Regions from separate parts of the Neorhizobium phenanthreniclasticum genome, predicted to be linked through region 1. Evidence: riboswitches for the same ligand, from Rfam matches in the RefSeq annotation. Region 1 holds a riboswitch; each other region holds the start of a gene.
The links. A riboswitch is a leader RNA that binds a small molecule or an ion and turns the genes downstream of it on or off. The one in region 1 is predicted to bind cobalamin.

Region 1 (3,298 bases):
ATATGCCAAGGATATAGGGATCGGCCAGCGGATTGCGCAGCAGCGATTGCAGCACGACGCCGGATAAAGCGAGTGAGGCGCCGCAGCAGGCTGCGACTACGGCGCGGCTTAACCGATAGCTCCAGACAATGCCTTCGTCGATCGGTTCCAGCGGATAACCCGCATCCCATAGCCGGTTAGCGACCGTCTTGGCGACCACCTCGAGCGGGATCGCTGTCTCACCGATCGCCGCACCCAGCCAAAGCGCGGCGACAAGGACGACGAGCGCAAGGAAAACCGCGCCCATTCGTCCGATTGAGGATATCGCCCGGCCCACTTGGAGGGTCACTTCGCAAGGCCGGCAGCGGCGATGGCATCGGCCAACGCCTCGATGCCTTCGATGGTGCGGATCGTCGGGTTCATCGCCTGTGCATCCATGTCGAAGACATGACCGTTCTTCACGGCCGGCATCAGGCTTGCGACGGGATCCGTCTCAAGGAACTTGTGCTTGGCTTCGATACTGTCCAGCGGATAACGCCGCCGCTCCATGGCGCCCGCCACGATCATGGTCGGATTGGCCTTGGCGATGGTTTCCCAGCCGATCGTCGGCCACTCGTCATCGGTCTTTATGATGTTCTCGATGCCGAGAGCCGACATGATATAGCCGGGCGCGCCATTCTTGCCTGCCATATAGGGATCAGAATCCTGCTGGGCGCTGGAGAACCAGAAGACGGCGGAAAGCTTGCCTTCCGCCGGGGCGACCTTGGCGCGGGCAGCCTCCTCGCGCCGCTTCAGGTCGGCCACGACCTCCTCGCCCTTGTCCTGGACGTTGTAGATCTTCGCGAGATCGCGGACTTCTCGATAGACGAGTTCCATGGTGAAGACCTGATGGCGGATGCCGTCGCTGGCGGCGGAATTTTCCTTGCCGATGCAATCGGATGGCGACGTATAGACCGGAATGCCAAGTTCCTCGAACTGCTCGGGCTTGGCGACCACGCCCTCGGGCCCGACCTGCCACTGGAACTGAACGGCAACGATGTCCGGCTTCTTGCCGAGCACGCTTTCGAAGCTAGGCTCGTTGTCTGCAAGCCGTTCGATCTTCGTATTCACATCCTCATAGCCTTTGAGGACCGGTCCGACCCAAAGCGCCGTACCGACCACCTTGTTCGCCAGCCCCAGGAGATAAAGGATTTCGGTGCTGCTCTGACCGATCGAGACCGTACGCGACGGTGCCTTCTCGAAGGTGACCTGCCGGCCGCAATTTTCGAGCGTGAGAGGATAGCTGGTTTCCGCCGCAGCGGCGCTGTGGAACAGGCCGGAGGCGATCAAGGAGAAGGCGCCGAGGCCAACATGCAACGGCCGTTTCAGAAAGATATGCATCGTGTTTCCCCGAAATGTGACGTGAACGCCGGCGGCAAGCCCGCGTGCCGGACGGTGGTGAGGCTCAGAATGCCCGTGAGGCAGCCCGATCAACGGAATAATCGTCGAGATTTGGGGGATACGAAGTGCCAGGGCGCCAAAAGGCGCGGATGATAGTCATGTCCTGCTCCTGTTCCGGGCATCCCCGCCCGTGACGATGGATCGATATTCGACGGCAGGTCTCCTGGCTTGCGGATATCTGTCGTCCATCTGCCTTCCCGCGCCGGACTGCGCAGTGGCATGGCACCTTTCGGCGCCACGAGGATGGACGGCAATCCGCTTACAGTTGCGGGGGCAGCCACGGTCTTGGATCCCCTTCGGGTCTCCGCACCGTGTTCCCATTTCATCCCTTCGCATTGAACTCGGGGAACCGTCACTCGCCAGATAAAGACCACTCGAGATCGCAGTCAAGTGGCGAATGATTGTGAGCGAGCCATTGGCTTCTCCCGATGTCGGCATTTATGTAATGTAATATCATTACATATGCAAAGGATGCTCACCTGTCCAGCGGCTTTCAATCTCAGCCGTCTTTTTTTGTTTCAGAGCCGGAGCGCAGCAAAATGCCGATGAAATATCAGGAGGGAAGGCTACTTTGGCTTGGTCGCGCAAATCGCATACCGATCCTGCACCATGCGCTCGAGCCCGCGCAGGAAGGGCATCTTGCGGGCTTGCGCCCAGTGGATGTCGAACAGCTTGCGATCGACGACAATGTCCTCGAAACCGGCTTGACGCAGCAAATCCACAATCGCTTCCGCCGGCATTCGTTCGGAGAAGTAGACCCGTGATCGGATGCTTTGATGCCGTGCCATCATCTCTGGCGCCATGTGGCTCACAAGCTGCTTGCCTGTCATTTTCGCCCAGAACTTCTGAAGGCTCTTGACCCAGGTTTCCTTGCCCATGTTTCCGTCGACGATCAGGACCTTCCCCCCTGGCTTCAGGACGGAGAGCCATTCGCGGAAAGCCGCCGGCGGATCGACCAGCGTCCAGACCAGGTGGCGGTTGGTGATGGCGTCGTAGCTCTCCTTCGGCTCCATCGTGTTTTCCGCGTCGCCCGAGACGAAACGGATATCCGCGCCTCGCGTCTTCGCCTTGGCGCGCGCCTGCGCCAGCATCGCATCCGACCAGTCGAGGCCCGTCACCCTGAAGCCAACGTTGTTCATCAGGTGCGAGATGACCGCCGTGCCGCAGGCGAGATCGAGTGCCGCCCGGCCTTCTCCTTCGCCCAGATGCTTCCTGATCAACCGTAGCCATCCTCTCCGCTCCTCTTCGGAGAAGATTTCATGGCCGACGCTCTCGTCGAACGTTGCAGCCCTTTCCGACCAGAAATCACGAATTTCATCGCGGATAGAGTAATTGGTGTTCATCAGGTTCATCACAGCCACCCCTGCACATCAGCACTTTGGAAAAGCTCTAAAACATAAAACTTGATTCCAAAAGTCATAATTCTTATGCCTGTTGACATTATCAGTCATCGGGGGAGTTTCCAGATGAATTTCATGAAGTTGTCTGCAGCAACTGCGGTTGTGCTTGGAGGCCTTCTGGCCTCGCCTGCAATGGCACAATCCTTCACGGTGAAGGACGTGGCTGGCCGCGAAGTAGCCTTCGACAAGCCGGTCGAGCGCGTCATCCTGGGTGAAGGCCGCATGCTCTACGCCGTGGCGCCGATCGAAAAGGAGGATCCCTTCGCAAAGGTCGTCGGCTGGCGTAACGACCTGTGGACGACCGACAAGGACGGCTTCAACACCTATGTCACGAAGTTCCCGAAGGGCAAGGAACTTCCCTTCCTCGGCAACCTGACGGATGGCACGCTACAGACCGAGACGGTCGTCAAGCTCAATCCCGATGTCGTGCTGCTCCCGATTGGCAGCAAGCAGGCCGCCGACGAAGTCAAACTCGAGGA
Region 2 (3,298 bases), on a different contig from region 1:
ACGTTCTCCGCCTCCGCCGTCGCGGAAATGCGGGCAGCCAATTCGTCAGCATCGGAAACAGCCGGGAGATCGACGACAAAGCTGTCGAAATCATCATGATCGTGGTCGAGTTCGTCGTCGTGATGGGTCTTGCGGTTTTCGATATCGTCCTCGACGGCGAGGCCAAGCCCGATCAGCACGGCCGGATCGATCGCGCCATTGGCAGCCGAGACGATCTTCACGGCCCGCGGCAGATACCCTGCGACGCGGTCCCGGGCGGTCGCAATGCCCGCAGCATCGAGGAGATCACTCTTGGTCAGTACGATCATGTCGGCGCAGGCGACCTGATCCTCGAACACTTCCTCGACCGGATCGTCGTGGTCGATGGAGCCATCCGCCTGGCGCTGCGCCTCCAGCGCTTCATGGTCATCGGCAACGCGGCCTTCGGCCAGTGCCACACCATCCACAACGGCGACAACGCCGTCCACCGTGACACGTGCCTTGACGGCCGGCCACTGAAAAGCCTGAACGAGCGGCTTCGGCAGCGCAAGGCCGGAGGTTTCGATCAGGATGTGGTCGACGCGCGGTTCGCGTGAAAGAATCTGATCGATCGCCGGTACGAAGTCATCCGCCACGGTGCAGCAGATGCAGCCGTTGGCAAGCTCGATGACGTTGTCTTCCGGGCAACTCTCGATGCCGCAGCCCTTCAGTATCTCGCCGTCGATGCCGACATCGCCAAATTCGTTGACGATGATCGCCAGCCGCTTGCCGTCAAGCTTCGCGATCAGGTTGCGGATCAGCGTGGTCTTTCCGGCCCCCAGGAACCCGGTGACGACGGTGCAGGGAACGCGGTCGAAGCTGACGCTCATGATGGCATGTCCTCGTGATGATGAAAGGGTGGGATGCGGGCCGTCATGCCCTTGCCGCGCAGACATGTCGGGCGGCCGCGTATAGGAAGGAAACCGCGCTCGTCCTCGGCCAGCATCATCGCGCCGGTGACGATGTCCTCGACATTGTCGAGGGACAGATGGCCGAAGACATAGGACCAACCGTTGCGGTGATTGAAGGCGGCGCTGGGGCTTTTTTCGCAGTTGGCAAGGCAGGTGACTGGCTTGACCGCGAGCGGCTTGCCGTCCGCTGCTTCACGTAGCGCTGCGATCAACGCGATACCCGGCCGAACGTCGCCGTCGGACACATCACGGCAATTGGTACAGACGAAAATCGTCACATCTGCCGGATCATCTGGTCGGTGGTCACTCATCGGTCAGCCGCGTTCCCGCCGGGGTCGAAACAATCGGGGCGCGGAGCAGAGGGCTGAAACCGCCTGCGGTGATCGAGAACTTCCTCCGGAGCACCCCGCCCGGTGAAGCAAAAACATCAGATGGCAGGTCTCCTGGCTTGCGGGTCACCACCATTTGCCTGCCTTCCCGGTTTCCCAGTGGCTTATAGGCAATGGCTCGCCGCTTACAGTTGCGGGGGCAGCCGCGGCATTGATCGCGAAAGGGATCTCACCGCATTCTCTCTTAGCCCTCCCCGTTGCCGGAAAGGGACCATCTCTTTTCAAGTAAGCCCGGTCGCATGCTTATGTCAATGCGTCGCAAAGGCGATTGCCGTGAGGCCGATTTCGTCTATAGTGAGCCAGCCTATGGTGCCCCGAAAGGGTATTTGAGGGAATGCGGTGCGACGGATCTGCTGTCAAACCCGCGGCTGCCCCCGCAACTGTAAGCGGAAAGTCTTCGTCCATGATGCCACTGGAGCAATCCGGGAAGGCGGGCGCAAGATGCCTGATCCGCGAGCCAGGAGACCTGCCAGAGGCGAGGAAAAACTTCAACGGCCCTCGGGTGGAGGGCGAAAGGACAAGGCAATGGCAACGAAAACCGCTTCGACGGCAGTCGGTATTTCCTCCTCGAAGATCATCCCGCTCAGCATGACGGCCCTGCTGGGGCTTTTCGTCGTCGGTTTCGTCGGCTTCTCGCATATGGAAGTCGTGCACAATGCCGCGCACGATTCGCGTCATTCCTTCGCTTTCCCCTGCCACTGAGGGGAGTTTCCCATGTCGTTGTTTCGTAACATCGTCTTCACGGCGGTGATCGCCGGGCTGTTGTCCGGACTGCTGCTCACCGTCATGCAGAGCTTTTCCACTGTCCCGCTGATCCTGCAAGCGGAGAGCTACGAGAATGCCGGCGGCGGAGAGGTCGGCCACAGCCACAGCCATGAGGCCGCTCCCGCCGGCAATGCCGCAGCGCCTGCGGACCATCATCACGACGAAGAAGCATGGATGCCGGCAGACGGTTTCGAGCGCTTCATTTATACGGCCGCCGCCGACATGCTGGCCGCGATCGGTTTCGGTCTTATTCTGATCGCGGTTTCAGAAGCCCAGGGCGGTCTCAAAGGCTGGCGCAGCGGACTGATGTTCGGTATTGCCGGCTTCCTGACCGTCAGCTTGGCTCCAGGGCTCGGCCTCCCCCCGGAACTTCCGGGCATGCCGGCTGCTGAGCTTGGTCCCCGTCAGGTCTGGTGGATTTCGACCGCAGTCTGCACTGCAGCGGGCCTTGGCCTCCTCGCCTATACGCGCTCAGCCGTATTCGCCGCGCTGGCGATCGTTCTGCTGATCGCGCCACATATCGTCGGCGCGCCGCTGCCGCCCGGGCATGAAACGGCTGTGCCGCTGGAACTCTACGCCCGCTTCGTGAATGCCGTCTACGCCACGAACCTGGTATTCTGGGCTGTACTCGGTGCGTTGGCCGGGATGATCCGCGAACGCTTCCGTGCAGGGGAAGAGATCACGGCGCGGTCTGATGGGGAGTTCGTATCGCGGTGAAGGAGATCGACGAGGCATCGGTCGAACGTCATCGCGCCAAGATGGTGAACCGCAAGGCAGTGCAGGACAAGGAAGTCGCCGGGAAGACCGTCGAAAAGGGGCTTCTCATCGTCCATACCGGTCCCGGCAAGGGAAAATCCACCGCCGCCTTCGGCCTGGCTTTGCGTATGCTCGGCAACAATCGCCGGGTCGGCGTCGTGCAGTTCATCAAGGGTGCCTGGTCGACAGGCGAGCAGCCGGCGCTGGCCGTTTTCGGCGATCGGCTCGTCTGGCACACGATGGGCGAAGGCTTCACCTGGGAAACTCAGGATCTGACGCGGGATATCGCGGCCGCCGAAAAGGCCTGGGCAAAGGCTCTCGACCTGATGGCGGACGAGACGATCGGACTCATCATTCTCGACGAACTCAACATCGCGCTTCGTTACGATTATCTCGATCTCGACAAGGTGGTCGCAGCACTTCAGGCGCGGCGGCCGGACCTTCACGTGGTCGTCACCG
Region 3 (3,298 bases), on a different contig from region 1:
TGCGGACAAGACACTTGCCTTCCAGATGGACCAATTCCAACCGGCGGTGACGGTGACGGAATGGAACAGGGTCCACGATACCTGGCGCTGCACCGATGGGCCGATGGCGCGCATCCCGGAAAAGGAGGAAGCGGATTACCGCGCCTGCCTGCTCGGCTTCCGCGATTATGTCAACAAGAACGGCTTCAAATCCGTGATCCTCGGCCTGTCCGGCGGCATCGACTCGGCATTGTGCGCGGCCATCGCCGTCGATGCACTGGGTGCGGAGCGGGTGCGCAGCGTGATGCTGCCTTACCGCTACACCTCCGAGGAGTCGCTGAAGGATGCCCCCGATTGCGCGCGTGCGCTCGGCTGCCGCTACGATATTGTGCCGATCGCCGAGCCCGTCGAGGGTTTTTCGTCGGCGCTCTCGGAGCTTTTCGATGGCACGGACGAGGGCGTTACCGAAGAAAACCTGCAGAGCCGGGCGCGCGGCACCATTCTCATGGCGATCTCCAACAAGTTCGGCTCGATGGTGGTGACGACCGGCAACAAGTCGGAAATGTCCGTAGGTTACGCGACTCTCTACGGCGACATGAACGGCGGCTTCAATCCGATCAAGGATCTCTACAAGATGCAGGTTTATGCACTTGCTGCCTGGCGCAACCAGCACCTGCCGCCGGATGCGCTTGGACCGTCGGGCGCAGTGATCCCGAAGAATATCCTCTCCAAGGCGCCGTCGGCGGAACTCAGGCCTGATCAGACGGATCAGGATTCGCTGCCGCCTTATCCCGTCCTCGACGACATTCTCGAATGCCTGGTGGAGATGGAAATGGGCACGGAGGAGATCGTCTCGCGCGGCCACGACATCACGACCGTCCACCGCATCGAGCATCTGCTTTATCTGGCCGAATACAAGCGGCGGCAATCGGCGCCGGGCGTCAAGATCACCAGGAAGAATTTCGGCCGCGATCGGCGTTATCCGATCACCAACCGCTTCCGCGACCGATAGGTGACCGATCATTTGACCGGGCGAGACGGCAAGAGCGGGCGGCTCCACTTGAAACGCTGATCATGGCTTGGCATAACGCCTCCGTCAGGTGCCTGCCTTGCGCAGGAGAATCGGGAATCCGGTGGGAAACCGGAACGTGCCCAACGCTGTGAGGCGGACGCTTGGCCGCAATTCGAAAGCCACTGGAATTTCCGGGAAGGCGGCGGCAGGGGCGGATGAAGCCAAGTCAGAAGACCGGCCTGGCAAGATAGATCGAACCGCGCGGACGGCGGCGAGGTTTCTTGATGCTCCTGCGCGTTCGCGCAGGCGGCGTCAGCATTGTTGGGGATAGACGATGCAACCCGATCCTTTTGCGCATGCCTTGATATCTGCAGGCGAATTTCCGGAATGCGACCGCGCTGCGGTCTATCGCGTGATCGAAACCCGCCGCGACGTGCGCGACCAGTTTCTGCCGGACCCGCTTCCGGACGACCTCGTGATGCGGCTGCTCGGCGCCGCACATTCGGCGCCCTCGGTGGGGTTCATGCAGCCATGGAATTTCATCCTCGTGCGGGATCCCGAGATACGCCAGGCGGCATGGAGTGCCTTTTCGCGAGCCAATGACGAGGCGGCGGAAATGTTTCCGGAGGAGCGCCGCGACATATACCGCAGCCTGAAGCTCGAAGGCATCCGCAAGGCGCCGCTCTCGATCTGCGTGACCTGCGATCCGGATCGCGCCGGGCCGGTCGTTATCGGCCGTACCCATGATCCGCGCATGGATGTCTATTCGACCGTCTGCGCCGTGCAGAACCTGTGGCTTGCCGCCCGCGCCGAAGGGGTCGGCGTCGGCTGGGTGAGCATCTTTCATGAGGAGGATCTGCGCGCCCTGCTCGGCATTCCCGAGCGGATCAGGATCGTCGCCTGGCTGTGCGTCGGCTATGTCGATCAGCTTTATCGGGAGCCGGAATTGGCGGTGAAGGGCTGGCGCGAGCGGCTACCGCTCGAAGACCTGGTTTTCACCGATCGATGGGGCGAGTGCTGACAACTACTGCTGCGGCTGCGGCCCGCTGGATTTCGGATGGGCGAGGTCTATACTTTCCTCAGGCAGGAATGTCGGTCCGACCATACGTACCTTCTTGTTCGGATCGTAGGGACGTTCCGGCCCCGGCAGGTTCGGCTGGGCGGCAGCCGCCTGCGGCTGTTTGACACGCAGATCGATGATGCCGGAGTAGGGCTCCTCCTTCGGCAACTCGATACCCTGCAGCTTCATTCTCTCCTTGCGGTCCTCTTCCATATCGGAAGGAATGCAGTTGTTGGAGCGGATTGCAGCCAGGATCGCACCGCGCTCGCCGGAGGAGCGAACCAGTTGCCGGGCATTGTCTCTTTCCGCAACAAGCGCGTCGCGGCTTTGCTCCATGGCATCGAGCGTCTGCCGCATCTGATCGCAGACTTCGCCCTTCGGGCCGCCGAGGACAACGACACTGCCCGTGCCGCAGCCCGCCCGGCGCATCTCGATCCTGAGCCCGCGGATTTCGCTGTTCTGGTCGCTGAGTTCCCGCGCATAGCGCCGTATCTCGGCCGTGTTGCCGATGATCTGCGGTGCGTTGTTGAGCTGCCGATAAAGGGCTGCACAGGTCGCGATATCCCGCGCGGAGGCCACGGCGGGAACAAGCAGCAGCGGGGCGATCATCAGGCCGCAAAGGCGCATGAGGTGTTGTCCGGCTCTCTCCAATCACATGATCGCATCATGGAGCAAGCCGGTTGATAATATCATAAAATCGGCTGCCCAACGATTATTATTTAATTATCATATGGTTATATATAAAATTTAAAGTTGAATCTCCAGATTGGGTTGCGATGCTTCCACCACCGCGAGCGCAGCCATGTTCACGACGCCGCGCGAGGTGACCGAGGGCGACAGGATATGCACCGGCATGGCGGCGCCGAGCAGGACCGGGCCGACATGCAGCGCGTCGGTCATGTTCCGCACGACGCCGAGCGAGATGTTCGCCGCATCGAGGTTCGGGAAGATCAGCAGGTTGGCGTCACCAGTCAGTGAACTGTTCGGCATAGCACGCTTGCGCACCGTTTCGGAAAGCGCCGAACCGGCCTGCATTTCGCCGTCCACTTCCAGGCCAGGAGCCTGTTCGCGCACCAGCTTCAGGGCACTGCGCATCTTCTGGGCGCTTTCGGAATCCCGTGAGCCGAAGTTCGAATGGCAGATCAGCGCTGCCTTCGGGAGGATGCCGAAGCGGCGGACTTCCTCGGCCGCCAGGATGGTGATCTCGGCGATCTCCTGCGCCGACGGATTGTAGTTGACGAACGTAT

Region 2: another riboswitch for cobalamin. It lies ahead of ABK249_RS29750 (CbtB domain-containing protein); the one in region 1 lies ahead of ABK249_RS07455 (ABC transporter substrate-binding protein).
Region 3: another riboswitch for cobalamin. It lies ahead of bluB (5,6-dimethylbenzimidazole synthase); the one in region 1 lies ahead of ABK249_RS07455 (ABC transporter substrate-binding protein).

Annotation. Positions count from the first base shown of each region.
Region 1 covers NZ_JBEAAL010000003.1:280,918-284,215, reverse strand. Annotated here, with positions in the region: gene ABK249_RS07460 (FecCD family ABC transporter permease) at 1-286, opposite strand, end outside; gene ABK249_RS07455 (ABC transporter substrate-binding protein) at 325-1,359, opposite strand; cobalamin riboswitch at 1,556-1,788, opposite strand; gene ABK249_RS07450 (class I SAM-dependent methyltransferase) at 1,986-2,771, opposite strand; gene ABK249_RS07445 (ABC transporter substrate-binding protein) at 2,886-3,298, shown strand, end outside.
Region 2 covers NZ_JBEAAL010000035.1:36,998-40,295, reverse strand. Annotated here, with positions in the region: gene cobW (cobalamin biosynthesis protein CobW) at 1-848, opposite strand, end outside; gene ABK249_RS29755 (DUF1636 domain-containing protein) at 845-1,240, opposite strand; cobalamin riboswitch at 1,346-1,549, opposite strand; cobalamin riboswitch at 1,609-1,806, shown strand; gene ABK249_RS29750 (CbtB domain-containing protein) at 1,844-2,020, shown strand; gene ABK249_RS29745 (CbtA family protein) at 2,033-2,800, shown strand; gene cobO (cob(I)yrinic acid a,c-diamide adenosyltransferase) at 2,797-3,298, shown strand, end outside.
Region 3 covers NZ_JBEAAL010000023.1:69,303-72,600, forward strand. Annotated here, with positions in the region: gene ABK249_RS24370 (NAD+ synthase) at 1-991, shown strand, start outside; cobalamin riboswitch at 1,061-1,248, shown strand; gene bluB (5,6-dimethylbenzimidazole synthase) at 1,326-2,012, shown strand; gene ABK249_RS24380 (hypothetical protein) at 2,016-2,678, opposite strand; gene ABK249_RS24385 (NADP-dependent malic enzyme) at 2,799-3,298, opposite strand, start outside.